DNA from 3 places in the Brevibacillus sp. BD137 genome. Region 2 is predicted to be linked to each of the others. Evidence: riboswitches for the same ligand, from Rfam matches in the RefSeq annotation. Region 2 holds a riboswitch; each other region holds the start of a gene.
The links. Region 2 has a riboswitch for S-adenosylmethionine ahead of ODZ53_RS24045 (methionine ABC transporter ATP-binding protein). Riboswitches for the same ligand answer to the same signal wherever they lie in the genome.

Region 1 (6,116 bases), on a different contig from region 2:
TATGAAAACCCGCTTGGCAAAATTGCTCCGCTGCTTCCTGAGGAGTCCGATGTACAAAATGAACCAAATGATCAAAAGTTAATCGCACCTTTTTTCTCCCCTTTTTCGTATTACTTATAGGATATCAAAATTCATTTATGTAAGGATAGAAAGACAAGGGGGAAAAATGAACGAGAACAGATCAAGCCGGATACATGCTCGGCGCAAACGCTCACGCAGAAAATGGGCACGTGTGGGAAAGAGCACGCTCCTCTTTAGCGTGTTGGCCATCTTCGTAGTCGGAACCTACTACTTATTCCAAACTGCCATGGATGGAGAACATGCCAACCCGAACACCCAGCCTGCTCCTGATAATACAGCGAACCAAAAGTCTTCTGTGCAGCTCACCTTTGTCGGTGACATCATGATGTCAGGAAACGTTGAGAAAACCTTACTTGCAAATAGCTATGACTACCCATACAAACATGTAAGCTCGCTCTTTTTGCAAGATGATATCACCATTGCCAATTTGGAGACCCCGATCACCGACACAGGTGTTGCTGCTCAAAACAAGGAGTATGTTTACAAGTCATCGCCACTTGCTGTTCCTGCCATGAAAAACGCTGGGATTGATGTGGTGAATCTGGCCAATAACCACTCCATGGACCAAGGCGTTCCGGGATTGCTGGATACCTTTGACGCTTTGGACGAAAACCGTATAGAATACGTCGGTGCCGGTAAGGATGCAAGCCGCGCCTATTCACCTGTTTTCCTAGAAAAGAACGGCATCAAGATCGCGATTCTCGGCTTCAGCAGGGTCATTCCCGAAACGAGCTGGTTTGCAGGGAATTCCCAACCAGGTATGGCCGCTTCCTATGATCCTACACTGGCAGTGAAAGCGATCCAGGATGCGAACAGCCAAGCGGATCTCGTGGTGGTGATTGCACACTGGGGCAAAGAACGCTCCGATTATCCTGTCGATCATCAAAAGGAGCTGTCTCGTGCCTACATCGATGCTGGTGCAGATTTGATTGTCGGCGGTCATCCCCACGTACTGCAAGGCTTTGAAAGATACAACGACAAATGGATTGCGTACAGTCTTGGCAATTTCATTTTCACACGTTCAAACGAACCCAAGACTTGGGAAACGATGGTCCTGCAAGCAAACTGCTCCAAAAGTGGTGATTGTGAGCTAACGATGTTTCCATTTCATGCAGAATTGGGACAAGCTGTACCCATGAATGAAAGCAACGGCGCTACCCTGTTAAAACGCATTAAATCCATTTCTGAGCAAGTCGACATACAAAGTGACGGGCGTGTGCAGCCACGTGCAAAGGCGGTGGAGACTGCCCCCTGATAAAAGAAGCCGTGTTTCCAGATTCCTGGAAATACGGCTTTTCTTCTTATGGTTCCTCTTCCTTACGCAGATTCAAGAATAGGGAAGCAGCGCACTTCTAAGCCAAAATCATTTTTCAATAAGGACTCATGCTGTTCACTGATTCCCGTCACGATCAACCCTGCGCGCAAGACGCCTCCCAAATCGAATTGGACTTTTAGTTTATGCACGTTCACCCCGGCCTGCTGAAGGAAATGCAAGACCCGATCTGGCGTCGCAGTATGACATGAGCCCTCCAGATAACATAGGACGGGTTCTGCCGAGTCCACCGTGCCTCCAGCTTTGTCAGCCGTTTTTTCTTTCCAGGTAGGATGCGGCGTGAATGGCTGTGTCAATAAATAGGCCAAATCCTCCACGACTGCACTTGCTGTAGGGAGCTCTCCTGCCCCTCTTCCTGTAAACAACAGGTCTCCAACGATGTTGCCGGATAGCTGGACAGCATTAAACGCATCGTGGATTTGCGCCAACGGATGGCTCAGCGGAAGCATGGTTGGTTCAACAGATAGTCGAATGCCTTTTTCGTCTTGATAAGCCTGCGCGATCAGCTTGATCCGGTACCCTAAGTCGCTTGCAATCCGAATGTGACCTGCTGACAAATCTGCAATTCCTTTGCGAACAACATCCGCTAAAGGCAGCGATTCTCCATAAACAAGCTGTGCCAGGATATACAATTTGTACATAGCATCAAAGCCTTCTACATCCGAACGAGGGTCTGCTTCCGCATAGCCCAGCTCCTGTGCTTGCTTGAGCACCTCCTGGTAGGAGAGCTGCTCTGCTTCCATTTTCGTCAAAATGAAGTTCGTTGTTCCGTTGAGAATACCGCGAACACCTTGGATATCGTTCGTACGTAGGAACTGCCGGAGCACACTCAAGATCGGGATACCCCCAGCCACACTCGCTTCATAGGCAAGATGCACTTGATACTGATTTGCCAAATCGACTAGCTCTGTTCCTTTTTTCGCCAGGAGCTCTTTGTTGGCGGTTACCACATGGCAGCCCTTTTCGATCAAAGCACGTACGTAGCCATAGGTAGGTTCTACACCGCCCATGACCTCCACCACGATATCCACATCGCTTCTCAATACATCCTCAAAATCTGTCGTTAGTAAAGATGGGTCGACATGAACCGCCCGCTCTTTTTCCGAGTCACGCACCAATGCCTTGACGATCTCAATTCGTTTTCCCAGACGAGAAGCCAGCTTCTCCTGTTGTGAACGGATCGTTTTGATTACGCCCCCACCCACTGTCCCCAATCCCAATAATCCCACGCGTACTACTTCTGCACTCATCCTGACCACCCCATACCCCAAATTTTAGATAAAAAGAAAAGCCATCTTCGATAAGAAGAAGGCTTGATAGCAGCTAATGCTCCCCCTCCTTATCTCCCAGGACGTATATGTCCTGCAGGAATTGGCACCTTGTCACAAAATATACGTGACGGTTGCCGGGCTTCATCGGGCCAGTCCCTCCACCTCTCTGGATAAAGAAAATATGAAATTAAAAAAACCTTCTTCGCTAAGAAGAAGGTTCATCTACAAATGGAGTAACCCGCTTCTTATCTTTCGAGACGAAACGTCTCGCAGGAATTGGCACCTTGTTGCAATATGCAACGGTTGCCGGGCTTCATCGGGCCAGACCCTCCACCTCTCTGGATAAGAACTATTTATGCTGTTGAGCTTTATTCTAAGAAATTCCAAGGCAAGCGTCAACAAAATTCTTTCTTTTCTGATTGCAAGCTGATTTGGCAAGGATTTCAGTTGTGGGTGAACAGGCTTTCTACCTCTTCCATACTGCAGCAAGCACAATGAAACACGCCCTCCTGGCACTCCTCAGGCTGCTCTTTTTCCTCAACATATCCGCACCATTGGCAAATAAAAAGTTGTATCATTGCTCGCCCTCCTCTTCTATTATTCTGCCCAAAATAAAAAGAGCATTTTCCGCACGACCGTGACGATCGTTAGAAAATGCCAGAAAAGGAGGGGCATACTTGTCCACTCGCTGTTTTTCGCAAGCCATCTCTAACACCTCCCTATCTCCCGTAGGTCTATCAGTGTTGTCGAAACAGGCAGGTCTCCTGACTATGGGTTCATCGCCTAGCGTCGCCTTCCCCGTCTATTTTGATAGACCAGTGGCTTTTTGGACGCTGACTCCCCTCTTACAGTGGCGGGACCGTGTCGGATTTGCACCGAGCTTCCCTATTATCCTTGTGGCGAGTTGGTTACGCCCTAAGGAACCTGTTTCCACCTATGAAATTGTCTATTCTCACTACTACCCTCAGATTTTACCTTACCCGAAGTACCGTTCTTTCAAAATGCTAGTGTGGTGAGCTTCATGTCCAGCAATCACGTAGGCCAATGTCCTTGCAGATAGCTTGTTTCCGTTGGCAATTCCTGTACGCAACCACGCTTCTGGCGAGATTCCTCGCACCTGCGCGATGGTGGAAGCACGGACAGCCTTATACTCTTCCAATAAATCAGACAGATCTCTTAGCTGAAAACACCCGTGTTCGACAAATGCATTCTCATCAAAACCGACGAGGGGTGTCCGATCTCCTCTCGCGATTCTCAGCAAGCGATAGCTCATGATGCGTTCAGTATCGAAGAGATGACCCAACACCTCTTTAACCGTCCATTTGCCTGGCGCATACCGATAATCAATTTGCTCGGGCGCAAGGGACGAAAAGAACGCGACTTGCCTCTCTCCTTGCTGCGTGAGGATCGTTTGGAGCTCCCCCTCCGGTACAAGACCAATGTAATAGTCAAAATAAGCAGCGTATTCATCGCGCTCTGGTCGTCTGAGCATCTGTTTCCCACTCCTCGTCATTCAGTTTCAATAGACAAATTACTATGTAAACCTTCAAACAATAGGACCCTTGCCGGGGCTGCATCCGTGCCGACCAGCTTGAGTGGTGCAGCTACCAGAAAATACTCGCCTGGCGGGACCTCTGCTAGCCGTAAGCCTTCCACGACAATGACTCCCGCTGCAAACAATTTTTTATGTGTGGGGTGACCTTCCTGGCTGCGTTCGATTCCAAGTGCATCGGTACCAATGCCACGCACCCCTAGCTCACTTACATATTCCGCACCTTCTTCAGACAGAAAGATAAATTCAAAGGAGAACGCCTCTTCAAAAGAGTTTTTCGTTTTAAATAGGACAAAATCTCCTCGCGCAAGATCGAAGCTCTCCAAGTCAGCGCGAGTGATTCTGTCCTCGACCGCTGTGAGATCGAGAACCTTGCAAGGGCCCACTAGCTTCTCCAAGGAAATACTCTCAAATGTATCACCAGCATTCACCATGTGCAGGGGAGCATCCACATGGGTACCCGAGTGGAGGTCCATGTCGATTCTCGATTCTGTTACATAACCGTTGGTAGCGGTACATATTTTCGGCTGTTTTTCCGGCTTGTTTTTATACACCGTCATTCCTTCGTACACGGTGGCGGTTACATCATACATTTTCATCCCAAACGCCCTCCCTTTTGCCTACTGTTTTTTTCGATCCGCTGGAAAAACAATCCCCATCTGCCTTCTCGCTTCATCCATGACCTGCATGGCCATTTTGGAAACTTCATGCGAATTCGTTGCAGATTGTCTGGCCCCGATCTTCGCCAAGTGTAGGAATTCTCTTATTTCATAATGCATGGTCTTCGGGGTCTGCGGCCTTGCTACTTGCTCGGTTCGTCCGTCCCTGTAGCGAATGTCCACTTCTTTGAGATGGTTGATTCGATCGATCACCATCGTAGCGTCCTCCCCTTGAATTTCTGCTGGCTGATAGGAGGTCGTAATTTTCGAGAAGCTAATGATGGCATCCATCTCTCGATACTTCAACAACATACTGCCTTCTCCGTCCACTCCAGAATCAAGCACGATTCCGTCTGCTTTGATCACGTCTGGTTTGCCAAAAAGGATGAGTAAAGGATAAAGACAATAAATACCGATGTCCATCAAGGCTCCGTTTGAAAAAGCAGGATCAAAAGCACGTAAAACCTTCCCTTCGCGGTAGGCGTCATAGCGCGAAGAATATTGGCAATTGCTAGCAATAAAACGTCGTACTTTTCCCAGCTTGTGCAGGTTGTCTTGTATCGCAAAAAAATTCGGCAACAGTGTAGATTTGACAGCTTCCATGAGCAGCACGTCATTTCTTTTCGCTGCCTGGATCATTTCTTCTACCTCACTCGCATTAGAAGCCAGTGGTTTTTCACACAATACGTGCAGCCCCGCGTCCATGCACTGGATCGCTTGTTCCGCGTGGTAGGAGTTGGGGCTTGCAATATAGACTGCGTCAATATTTTTGCTTGCAGCCATTTCTGCTAGGCTGCTATAGGCGAATGGAGCATGGTACTTGTCCGCGATTTCCTTGGCGCGTTCGATCGTACGTGAATAAACAGCCTGAAGAGAAAATCCTTCTACTTCTTGACCAGCCTGGATAAATTCCTCGGTGATCCAGTTCGTTCCGATTACGCCAAATCGCATCTCATCCGCTCCCTTTTCTTTTTCTATCTCGTTGCAGTGACTGGCAGTCGTTCTTCGACCTTATCCAGCCACCACACGAATCCGTCTGCTGCAAGCAATTGCTCTGCAGCCTTTGGTCCGAATGAGCCTGCTTCGTACGTAAAGAGCGGCACCAAATTTTCAGCGAAGGCTTCCAAAATCGGTGTCACCCAATCCCACGACAGCCGAACCTCATCCCAATGCGCAAAGTAAGTGGAATCCCCTCGGAGTGCATCGAACAAGAGCAGCTC
Region 2 (6,116 bases):
ACCATTGTGGGGGGGATAAGAGTCATAGCGGGCTATACGTTTTTTTCCATAATTGCAACGCTATGGCTAGTCTTTGATATATATTTCCCTTTGCAATTTGCGCGGTGGGAATATTTGTTTCCGATCATGGATACCAGCTTTGAGAACCTTTTCAGAGGAATGCTGGCTATGTCCTTGACCAGTGTCGGTTTTGAGGTTCTCTACGTGGTCTATCCCTATGTACAGAATAAGGACAAGGTAAATAAAAGTGCACAGTTGGCGGTGCTGGTGACTTACATTATCTATTTAATTCTCATGATTGTAACCTTGGTCTTTTTTAGCCAAGGTCAGCTCATGAGGACGATTTGGGCCACACTCAATCTGCAAAAGATGGTGTACCTCCCCATTCTGGAAAGATTTGAGCTAGTCGTTATCTCGTTGTGGCTTATCGTCATCTTGCCGAATATCATGCTGTATTTGTGGTGCTCGGCGCGAGGACTCAAGCGCTTGTTTGGCTTCAACTTGCGAAGTTCATTGCATTGGATTTTGCCGGTGATTTATCTTGCTTCCTTGACGATGCTTTCCAGACAGCAGATGAATTGGCTTTATACAGTGCATGGGAAAATTAGCATATGGGTTGTATATCTGTACCCCTATTTTTTGTACATGATGGTTTTGCTGAAACAGCGAACGCAACGGGCAAAATCGAAGAGCAAAGGAGAGAGTGCCTGATGCTTGATGATCGAAAAAGGAGAATGCCCTTCATCAAACGTTTTTTGGCGTTGTGTTGTTCTGGCGTCATGGTGGTCACAGGCTGTGGAGATCGGCAGATTTTTGATGAAACTGGACTTGCCACAGCTGTCGGCTATGACTTGTCAAAGGATGGAAACATTCGTGGGACTGCAATCATGCCCTCCATTAATCCAGAGGCAAAACAAAAAATACAGATTTTCTCAGCAACGGGGGAGACCAGCAAATCAATCCGCGATCGGGTTAATTTACAATCAGATAAAAGAGTATTGGGTGGGCAGATTCGTGTCGCAATCTACAGTGAAAACTTGGCAAGACGTGGGCTTGGCAGTATCGTTGACACGTTGTATCGGGATTCATCTATTTCCAGCAGGGTTTATCTTTGCCTATTTGAAGGCGAAACATATGATATGTTAACGTATCCCTATTCGGAAGAAGGGAATATCGGAATCTATTTATACCGTATGATTGAGCAAAATATTGAAGGGGAAAAAATTCCTTCTTCCACCATGCATGAGTTTTTTCGAGCTTATTATGACAAAGGAATCGACCCGATCATGCCGTACATTGCAAGAAAGGGAAATGAGCTGCAAATCAAGGGTGTCGCATTATTTCGAGGGGAGCGTTATGTAGGGTGGATCACACCCAAGGAAGCCTTTTTAATCAAGCTCATGCATGGAAAATTCCGCATTGGAAGCTACGATACTTCTGTTCCTGCACATATTTTTGGCGAGGTACCCAAGAGTCGCGGAAGTAAAAAAGACCGTGTGCAGCTTGTCTTTGATACGATTTCCAGCCATTCAAAAATCGAGCTGACCCAAGTATCTCCCCCGATCTTTGATATTCACATCCGATTAAATGCGCGGATTTTGGAATTAACCCTCCCGTTAAAGCTAGAGAATGCAAGGTTGATGAAAATCATGGAACATGCACTGGAAGAAGAGCTCGGAAAAGAACTGCAGAAAGTAGTACACAAATTACAGGACCTCAATGTCGATCCAGCTGGTTTCGGGATCGTGTATCGTTCAAATAGAAGAGGGAAGGCAAATATGAAGCAGGCCGAATGGAGAAAGATGTTCAAAGATGCGACATTTCGCTTCCACATAAAGTCAACCATCATCCGCAACGGCGTCATGGATTAAAAAACTTTTTCCTGCTATTACTATTGACGTGATATTTTCAAAAAGGATATAATCCGTTTTGTATCATCAAGAAATAGAACAAACGAACATAATATACGTAGATATCTTTCTTATCAAGAGAGGCGGAGGGACAGGCCCTATGAAGCCCGGCAGCCGGTTCATTTTCGAATGAACGTCGCGGTGCCAATTCCTACAGGATTTTTGGATCTTGTGTAGATGAGAAGGGTGGATGCGAACGTATACAATTGCGTTGCAGCCCCTTTTTCGTTTATGAAAAAGGGGTTTTTATATTTTTATCAAGATTATGGTCGGGAGGTGGATGCGTTGATCCAACTGTGTCAATTGCATAAAAGCTATCAAGTACAAGGTAAAACCATCCCAGCGTTAACGGGGATCGACCTTTCCATAGAGCAAGGCGAAATATACGGGATTATCGGACACTCTGGTGCAGGGAAAAGTACGTTGATCCGGTGCATCAATTTGCTGGAGCGCCCAACTTCGGGGGAAGTTATTGTGGACGGCGTCGATTTGACGAAGCTAGATGAAGGGAAGCTGCAAGAAAAGCGCCGAGCAATCGGCATGATTTTTCAGCATTTCAACTTGCTGTCTTCTTCGACGGTCGGCGAAAATGTTGCTTTTCCGCTCAAGCTGGCAAAGCGTTCGAAGGCAGAGATTGATAAGAAAGTAAACGAGCTGCTGAAGCTGGTTGGCTTGGAGGCTCATAAGGACAAATATCCTTCCCAGCTGTCTGGCGGACAGAAGCAGCGTGTCGGGATCGCCCGTGCGCTCGCGAATGATCCAAAAGTGCTGCTCTGCGACGAAGCGACATCAGCTCTCGATCCGCAGACGACGAACTCCATTCTGGCACTGCTCCTGGACATTAACCGCAAGCTGGGCTTGACCATTGTGTTGATTACCCACGAGATGCACGTCATTCGCTCCATTTGTGATCGTGTCGGCGTGATTGATGGAGGAAAGATCGTCGAGTCGGGTAACGTACTGGATGTATTCCTTCGTCCAAAGCATCCAACGACACAAGAATTCGTGGAGCAAGTAGCCGATTCTACAGAGCTGCGCGAAGCGGTCGAGCACGAAAAGGCCTCGGGGAACCGCACGATTGCTCGTGTCACCTTCCTCGGAGAAAAAACATACCAGCCGATCCTGTTCCAAACCATGCAAGAGACTGGTACGGTGTTCAGTATTTTGCAGGGAACGATTTCTCGCATGAAAGATACGCCGTATGGTCAGTTAGTGATCGAGCTGGAAGGCGATGTCGCACAGAATCAAAAGACCATCGAGACGCTGCGCCAACGTGGCTTGGAAGTAGAGGTGATATAAATGGACTGGACATTCGAAAATGTGGATTGGGCTGAAATCGGCGAAGGTACGATGGACACGCTCACGATGCTTGGCTTCTCCACTCTGTTTACCGTCCTGATTGGTTTGCCGTTGGGCATCATTCTGTTTTTGACTTCTCGCGGACAGCTTTTGCAAAACCGCACTTTTTATACGATTGCATCATTCGTTGTCAACGTATTGCGCTCGGTACCATTTATTATTCTGATGATCTTGCTGATTCCAGTGACGAAAATGATCGTAGGGACTTCACTCGGCGTACTGGGTGCCATTCCGCCGCTCGTATTTGGTGCCGCTCCGTTTTTCGCACGTTTGGTGGAAACCTCTCTGCGTGAGATTGATAAGGGCGTGATTGAGGCCGCACAATCTATGGGTGCTTCCAATTGGCAGATCGTCTGGAATGTCCTTTTGCCAGAGTCTAGATCCGGTCTGATCGCGGGTATTACGATCACGACGGTAACACTGGTCTCCTACACAGCAATGTCTGGGGTAATTGGCGGTGGTGGTTTGGGTGACTTGGCGATCCGATACGGTTATCAGCGTTTCCAAACCGATGTTATGGTTGTGACTGTTGTTATTTTGCTGGTGATGGTACAGATCTTACAATCGCTGGGGGACCGTTTGGTTCTGAAATTCAGCCGCAAATAGGATCTTTCCATATAGATTGTCAAAAAATAAAACGAAATACATGCAAGGGGGAAATCATTCATGAAAAAGCTAGTCGTATCTGTACTTTCTACTGTGTTGGCATTTTCTTTGGCAGCTTGCGGAGGCAAAACCGAAACAGCACCTGCTCCGGCTGAAGGCGGCGCACAAGGCGGAAAACAGGAAGTAACATTGAAGGTAGGCGCTTCTCCCGTTCCACATGCAGCAATCTTGAAGTTCATTCAACCAAAACTGAAAGAACAAGGCGTGAACTTGGAAGTCCAAGAGTTCACTGATTACGTACAACCTAACGTTCAAGTGAACGAGAAACAACTCGACGCAAACTTCTTCCAGCACAAGCCTTACCTGGAAGACTTCAATAAAGGACAAAACATGAATCTGGTGCCAGTGGTGGCTGTACACATCGAGCCATTCGGCGCTTACAGCAAAAAAATAAAATCTGTAGATGAATTAGCTGATGGCGCAACAATCGCGCTGCCAAACGACCCGACAAACAGCGGTCGCGCACTCGCACTCTTGGAGAAAAACGGCGTGATCAAGCTGAAAGAAGGCGCTGGCATCAGCGGCACAGTGAAAGACGTTGTTGAGAACAAGAAAAACCTGAAATTCAAAGAAGTAGAAGCAGCAATGCTGCCGCGCGTTCTGGAAGAAGTAGATATGGCGCTGATCAACACGAACTATGCGCTGGAAGCAAAGCTTGTTCCAACCAAAGACGCTCTGTTTATTGAAGATAAAGATACGCCATACGCAAACATCCTGGTAGCTCGTCCTGACAACAAGGATTCCGAAGCCATTCAAAAGCTGGCAAAAGAACTGAACTCACCTGAAGTGAAAAAGTTCATTGAAGATGAATACAAAGGCGCGATTATTCCAGCGTTCTAATGTAGAAATAATTGATCGATCAACAAAAGCCCAACTGGCCGAAAAGCTGGTTGGGTTTTACTTTTGTTTATAATATAGTGAATTTTCATAAAATTAAATTAAATCTATACTAACCCCGTTTTCAACCCAATTCCGGTCGCGTATATTGTGTTTGGAACAGAAAAATACAGATAAGGGGGAATTTTCTGATGAAACGAAATCTCAAGTTGTTTCTTGGTGCGATGCTGGTCGCCGGAAGCGTGTTAGCTGGATGCTCCACGAGTACGCCATCGACGACAACCCCTCCAGCAGAGGGAAATGCAGCAAACGCTGAAAAGTCTGCAAATGCAAAGTCGCAGGTATTTCGGGCGAACATTATGAGTGAGCCTTCGACAGCGGACCCTGGTCTTGCGAAGGATGCCACTTCGGGAGCGATCATTCGTGCTACTTTTGATGGCTTGACGCGCTTCGATGCAAACGCAAAGCCAGTGAATTCAGTAGCATCTGATGTGAAGCTCTCAGATGACAAACTGGTGTATACGTTCACGCTCCGCGACTCGAAGTGGAGCAATGGAGACCCAGTAACTGCCCATGACTTCGTATATGCATGGAAGCGTGCACTTGGCAAGACCTTTGGTGCCGAGTATGCCTATCAGTTGTACTACATCAAAAATGCGAAGCCGATTCACGAAGGCAAGGCGAACCCCGACGAACTCGGTGCGAGGGCAATCGATGACAAAACACTGGAAGTCACGCTGGAGAATCCAACGCCTTACTTCCTGGAGCTGACGGCTTTCTACACGTACTACCCAGTTAACCAAAAAGTAGTGGAGGCTAATCCCAAATGGGCAAATGAAGCGGCCACACACGTAAGCAACGGTCCATTTAAGATGACAGCGTGGGAGCACAAGAGCAAAATCGTGCTTGAAAAGAATGAGCACTACTGGGATAAAGACGTAGTAAAGCTCGATCGCATTGAGTTTGCGATGATCGAGGACGATAATACAGCGCTGTCCATGTTCGAGAACGGTGAGCTGGATTGGGCAGGCCAGCCACTCGGCGGACTTCCCACCGATGCGATTCCGTCACTAAAAGACGCGGGAAAACTCGTTGTTCATCCAAAAGCGACGATGTACTGGTACAAGATGAATACGACAAAAGGGCCGCTCAGCAATGTGAAAATTCGTAAAGCATTGGCATACTCGGTAGATCGTCAAACTATCGTAGATAACATCACACAAGTCGGACAGGTGCCAACGATGGGGATGTTGCCGCAGTCCATGATTATCAAAAAAGATGGATACTTCAAGGATAATGATGTAGAAACAGCGAAAAAGCTGCTGGAAGAAGGCATGAAAGAGC
Region 3 (6,116 bases), on a different contig from region 2:
GATTCGCCAACGGCAGCAATAACCAGTGCCCCGGTCAACAAACCGATGACGACAGCCAAGAACGGCTGAACCAATGACTTAGATAGCTCTTTGATTGCTGCCATGAATGCTTCCTCCCGCCATGATCACGCTGATTTTTTCTTCGGTTGCCTCCAGGCGTGACAGCTCTCCTGCGATTCTCCCTTTATACATGACCAAAATTCTGTCAGACAAGGCGAGAATTTCGGACAACTCGGAGGAGACGAGCAGGATCCCGTCTCCCTGATTGCGCTTTTCGATCAGCGCCTGATGGATGTACTCCATGGCACCGATATCCACGCCTCGCGTAGGCTCAGCTGCAATCAAAAACGGAGTTTCATGTCCCAACTCCCTTGCTACGATCAGCTTTTGCAAATTTCCACCTGACAGATTCCCTGCCAGCTCCTGCAATTGTCGGGAACCTGTTTTGATGGCAAACTGATCAACCCAGCCTTTTACGACTTGGCGGAATTTCTCCCGCAAAACGACGCCACGGCGGTTATAAGCAGGCTTTCGCTGATAGCCCATCAACGCATTTTCCTCGACGCTTGAGAGTTTGGCCGTTCCCCACAGGTAGCGATCCTCCGGAATATGTGCCAAGCCGGCATCTCGAATGGTGGCTACTGATTTGTTCGTCACATCCTTGCCACCTAACCGCACCGTACCCTCCTGTGCCGCTCGCAAACCACTGATCGCTTGTAGCAGCTCGGATTGTCCATTCCCGGAAACACCTGCGATTCCTACGATTTCCCCGTGGTGTACGGTAAAGCTGACTTGATCGAGCAGGGTCTGCTTTTCTCGAACCGCAAGATTCTCCACCTGCAACAAGGGGCCTTTTTCCAGAGGGACTCGTTCAGCTAGCTCCTGCAATTCTCGTCCGACCATCAATCTTGCCAAATCATCCGCATTTGTCTCATTCCGCGAAACCGTTCCCGTCACTTTGCCCCCGCGCAGTACCGTAATACGATCGGCTACCTCCATGACTTCCTGCAACTTGTGTGTAATCAAAATGACGCTCTTGCCGCTCTTTGCCAAGTTTCGAATCGTTTGCAGCAGGTCGCGTACCTCCAGCGGGGTAAGGACAGCAGTCGGCTCGTCCAACACGATAATATCCGCTCCCTGATACAGGACCTTCAGAATTTCGACCCGTTGCTGTTCCCCGATCGAGCAATTTGCTACCATAGCCTGCGGATGAATCGGAATGCGATACTGCTCACTCAGCGCCCGCACCTTTTCCTCTGCGTCCTTTCTGTTGAAAAAGCCTGCTTGCTTCGGCTCATATCCGATCACGATATTTTCAGTCACACTGAATTCTCCGAAGAGCATAAAGTGCTGGTGAACCATCCCGATTCCATTTCGAATCGCGTCCTCTGGTCCGCGAAAAACAACTGGCTTGCCGTTTAACACGATCTCTCCCGACGTCGGCTGCTCCATCCCGTACAGCATCCGCATCAGTGTCGTTTTGCCCGCTCCATTTTCCCCGACAATCGCATGGACCTCTCCTGCTGCCAGTGAGAACGACACCTTGTCGTTAGCGGTAAAATCTCCGTACTTCTTGGTCATGGCCCTCATTTCCAAGCGATCGGTCATTCCCACTCCCTCATTTCTGTACGTCCTTTTATGAAAATGGAAGACCGACTACACAGCCGTAGTCGGTCACATCCATCACTGTGCACAAGCTATAAATAAACGTTCAGTACCGAGAACCTTTTTAAAACTGGTCTGGTACTTTGCGGCTACCCGCTACAATCTCATCGCTGATCGCTTTCACTTTATCCACCACTTCTTGTCCAATAAAAGCGTTCAGCGGCGTCTTGCTTTCGTGCGTGACATAGGTTACACCAACACCTTTTTCCTTCAAGCCGTATGCCACAACACCTGGTTTGAACGTTCCTTCTACAAAGGTCTTCACGGTTTCATAAGCTGCCGCGTCAGTTCCTTTCAATTGGGACAGAACAATATGCTCTGGATCAATCGTCGTACGGTCAACGTCCTGACCTGCTGTGAAGAAACCTTTTTCCTTCGCCGCTTCGAAAACGCCGAGGTCGCCTACTGCTGCTGCACCGTTAATGAAATCAGCGCCTTTGGAAGCTTGGAGCAAAGCCAATTCCTTCGCTTTTGCCGGGTCAGTGAAGCTTCCTACATAGTTGACCATGAGCTCTGCTTTTGGATTTGTCGCTTTCAAGCCCTCTCCGAAGCCAACCGTCCATTTTTTCAACTGCGGAATATCAAGAGCGACAACCATACCCACTTTGTTCGTTTTCGTTGCCAAGCCTGCTGCTGCTCCCACCAGGTAAGCCGCTTCCTGCTCGCGGAAGGTAACACTGCGAACGTTTGGCAAATCCACTACCGTATCAATAATCGCAAAATTACGGTCAGGATTTTCGGTAGCTACTTTTTTCAATGCATCCTCTGATGTAAAGGAAGAAGTGATGATCAAATCATAATTTTCTGCAACAGCCACACGCAGATTTTCTTCAATCGCTCCATGGTCTGTAGATTCGATCGTTTTTACTTCTGCCCCCAGCTCTTGTGCAGCTTTCTTGGCACCCTCGTCCATTTGTTGGAAGAATGGATTGACACCGATTTTCTCAGGCAAAATCAAGGCAATTCGCTTTTTGGCCGCGCCCTCTTGTCCTGCTGCTTGTCCTCCTGGCTGATCTGCCGGTGCGCTTGTGCCAGTCGAGCACCCTGTTGCCAATACTGCGAATGTCGTTAATGCCAGCAATAACTTCTTCATGATGTATCTCTCCCTATCCGAACTTTACGTTTTTCTTTATCCTATTAGGTAATGTACGGCTTTTTACCTATTTTTTCAATACCATTTACGAATATTCTCTTATAAAATTAATTTATCGTTCGTTTATTCCTCCTCTTCTTTTACAAATACAACAAAAAAACTCTCCCCGGAGGAAGAGTTTGCGTACGAAGCCGTTCTCTTCCTCATCTGTCAAAACCATGGTACAGGTTTTGCAGGAATTGGCACCTTTCTGTTCATGCATAGACATGATCAGTGGTTGCCGGGCATCATCGGGCCAGTCCCTCCGCCGCTCTTGATAAGGTGGGTGAATATATTTAGTTACAATGGAATTCATTCTAGCAGAACGGTTCGAAAATGCAATTCTTTTTTCTCAATTCCAAACACTTCTACAAGTAAATAAAAGTTTAAAAAGTCATCTTTTCAGCACCGAGAAATTGGCGAGAAGCGCAACCTCTAATTTACGTGAAAGGTTTGCTGGAGGCGATGCGACAACGTATTCAGCTCGCCCAGCTCTTCCGTAATCTCACGCACTTTTTGATGCTGGTTTTCTGCTGTCGCAAACAGCTCTTCTAAGTTGGCTACGGATTCCTCGGTTACGGCTGTAATGGTCGACATCTCGATGGCAACCTCGCCGGAACGCACTTTTACCCGGTCCATGCTGGAGCTTACTTGATCAGCTGCTTCTAGGAAGGCCATCATACCAGCACGCACTGCTTCAATGGAGGCCACTGTTTTTACGGCCAGCTCTTGGCCTTTTGCAACAGACACTTCCCCACTGCTCATATGTTGCACCGCATTCTCACTTTCCTGGTGGAGTGACTTGAGAATGTCGGTAATTTCCTGTGTGGCTGTCGCGCTTTGTTCTGCCAGCTTGCGTACCTCATCCGCTACCACAGCAAATCCCCGTCCATGCTCGCCTGCACGCGCCGATTCAATCGCCGCATTCAGTGCCAAGAGATTCGTTTGTGTCGCGATCTGATTAATAGCGCCGACAATTTCCTCTACGCGATTCGCCTGCCGATTGAGCTGGTGAATCGTAGAGGCTGCTACATTGACTGCTTGCACAATTTGCTCCATCTGTGAGGACAGATCGTTCATCATCTGAACGCTTTCTGTCAGACGACGGTTGTTTTGTTGCGATTCTGTTTTCATTGCGTTGGTCTGCGATGTGACTGCCTCGATTTCCTGATCGATGGATTGAACCTCTTCTTCGATCTTCACCGTAGAATTCGCCTGTGATTCCATGCCGACGGCGACTTCCTTGAAGGCTACCATCATTTCATCTGTATTGCGCTTCGTACCTTCCGCATGCTCATGCACATGATCGCTTGTACGATCTAGCTGCTCCGTCATTTCCTGGATGTTCAAAAGCATTTCTCCCAGACGGCGCTCCTTCTCTTCCGCTTCCTGCCTTGCGTCGTGCGCTTTTTGCAGAGAGGCTTGTCCGGCGAGACAGAGATACGTTACGGCTCCCATCATCATGAGAATCGTGACAATACGCATAAGCAAATTGAGCTCCGAAAAATCGCCATCGAAGATCTGGTAGGTTCCTGTGTAGAACCCAATAACCGTGACAATGATTTGGGTAATTCCCGCTGTTACGACCAGCTTCCAATCCAAATACGCTGCTAAAAAGCCCATGACGATAAAAGCGAGGAAGGTGATCTCCTGGTAATCGGTAAAGTGATCGAATGAAATCGCATAAAACATGAGTCCAATTGCCACCAGGTAACGAATTACAAGACTATCCTTGCGAATGAAATAATACGGCGAAACAATTAAAGTGACCAGCAATCCCAAGGACGTCACTTTCCAGAAATTCACATCCACTTGGTAGGCAATGAGCCCCGCCATCCACAAATGATTCCATAGGATAAAAATCATAAAGCCTTCTTTGTCAGTTAAGGTATTGCGAATCAATTGAATCATAATTGCCCCCCTTTTCCTTTTTACTTATGTATCGGATTCTTTCCCCATTATATAGCCAAACCTTTGGCAAATTTGTGAAAAAAGTGAGAACAGCCAAAAACAATTTCGAATAGGCTATTACACAACTCTCGCGTACAGGAGGTAAACGGAGAAAAGTGGAACTTAATCAATTGCCAGCTACCGTGCTGACACGGACGATTAGCCGTCCGAACACCACGATTTACTATCCGCAATTGGCGGGATTAGCCAACCAGCAAGCGGAAAAAGATATCAACCGGGCGATTTATCAAACGGTTCAAGGCTTAATTCACGAGCAACAACGGGTCCAGGTACCGGGAAATACAGAAATGCAAGGAAGCTACGAAATCAAGACAAACGAACGCGGCATTTTCAGTGTTGTGTTGAGCAACTACGCCTATACACCGCAAATGGCTCACGGCATGACCTTCCTCGGTTCGATCACCGCTGATATCCAAACAGGCAAGCTGTATACGCTGCGGGAATTATTCAAGCCAGGAAGCGATTACGTCAAGGTGATTTCCGAAAACATCAAGCGTCAAATCAAAGAAAGAAACATCCCCACACTTAATGGCTTTACTTCGATTAAGCCCGATCAAGATTATTACATCGCCGACAAAGCACTGGTCATCTACTTCCAGTTGTACGAAATTACGCCCTACTACGTCGGTTTCCCCATGTTCCCCATTTCGGTCTATGAACTGGAGCCAATCATCAATGAAAAAGGTCCACTGAGCATCTTGTCCGCAGATTAAATGCACTGTACCGCCGTATTTTTCACCCAGGTGAGTGTCTTCTTTCATGACACTCGCCTGATTCTATTTGTGTCAGAAAATCCATAATTTCGCCATCGAATAAACGTTTACTTATATGTCCAGAACTGCTAGTATGTTATTGTACATATTTACTTAAGCAATAAGTGTACGATATATCGGACCAGCTTTCCTGGAGGTATATACTCATGCAATATTATGGTCATCGAATTAGCCAAACCGCAAGAATATTCAGCAAATCACTAAATGGGTCTATGGCTCCCATGGGATTATACAGCTCGCAATGGGGTATTATTCTTTGCTTGCATTATCGTGAATCGCTTACTCAGGTTCAATTGAGCAACTACCTGAATGTTGAAGCCCCGACGATTACCCGGACACTCACCCGTTTGGAAGAGATGGGCTGGATCATTCGCTCAGAGGGTGATGACAAGCGTGAGCGCTATGTGTCCTTGTCTCCGCAAGCAATCGAACGGTTCCCGGAATGGTTGGAGGCTGCAAAAGTGCAAGAAGAGCTGGCACTCCGCGGCGTTGACGAAGCAGAGCTCGCTATCTTTAACCGCGTTTTGAAGAAAATGAACGATAATTTACAGCCGTTGTAACAAATAAAAAATGAC

Region 1: another riboswitch for S-adenosylmethionine. It lies ahead of ODZ53_RS02040 (homoserine dehydrogenase); the one in region 2 lies ahead of ODZ53_RS24045 (methionine ABC transporter ATP-binding protein).
Region 3: another riboswitch for S-adenosylmethionine. It lies ahead of ODZ53_RS07985 (BMP family lipoprotein); the one in region 2 lies ahead of ODZ53_RS24045 (methionine ABC transporter ATP-binding protein).

Annotation. Positions count from the first base shown of each region.
Region 1 is NZ_JAOTNO010000001.1:365,086-371,201, forward strand. It holds gene ODZ53_RS02030 (VOC family protein) at 1-88, opposite strand, end outside; gene ODZ53_RS02035 (CapA family protein) at 167-1,336, shown strand; gene ODZ53_RS02040 (homoserine dehydrogenase) at 1,399-2,664, opposite strand; SAM riboswitch class I at 2,751-2,862, opposite strand; SAM riboswitch class I at 2,928-3,034, opposite strand; gene ODZ53_RS02045 (hypothetical protein) at 3,129-3,263, opposite strand; gene ODZ53_RS02050 (hypothetical protein) at 3,260-3,391, opposite strand; cobalamin riboswitch at 3,423-3,628, opposite strand; gene ODZ53_RS02055 (DinB family protein) at 3,662-4,177, opposite strand; gene ODZ53_RS02060 (cyclase family protein) at 4,195-4,836, opposite strand; gene ODZ53_RS02065 (Gfo/Idh/MocA family protein) at 4,858-5,847, opposite strand; gene zwf (glucose-6-phosphate dehydrogenase) at 5,871-6,116, opposite strand, start outside.
Region 2 is NZ_JAOTNO010000014.1:57,285-63,400, reverse strand. It holds gene ODZ53_RS24055 (GerAB/ArcD/ProY family transporter) at 1-711, shown strand, start outside; gene ODZ53_RS24050 (Ger(x)C family spore germination protein) at 711-1,871, shown strand; SAM riboswitch class I at 1,979-2,094, shown strand; gene ODZ53_RS24045 (methionine ABC transporter ATP-binding protein) at 2,196-3,209, shown strand; gene ODZ53_RS24040 (methionine ABC transporter permease) at 3,210-3,875, shown strand; gene ODZ53_RS24035 (MetQ/NlpA family ABC transporter substrate-binding protein) at 3,936-4,775, shown strand; gene ODZ53_RS24030 (peptide ABC transporter substrate-binding protein) at 4,964-6,116, shown strand, end outside.
Region 3 is NZ_JAOTNO010000003.1:280,026-286,141, forward strand. It holds gene ODZ53_RS07975 (ABC transporter permease) at 1-104, opposite strand, end outside; gene ODZ53_RS07980 (ABC transporter ATP-binding protein) at 79-1,608, opposite strand; gene ODZ53_RS07985 (BMP family lipoprotein) at 1,730-2,758, opposite strand; SAM riboswitch class I at 2,959-3,081, opposite strand; gene ODZ53_RS07990 (methyl-accepting chemotaxis protein) at 3,233-4,708, opposite strand; gene ODZ53_RS07995 (DUF3298 and DUF4163 domain-containing protein) at 4,864-5,481, shown strand; gene ODZ53_RS08000 (MarR family winged helix-turn-helix transcriptional regulator) at 5,688-6,101, shown strand.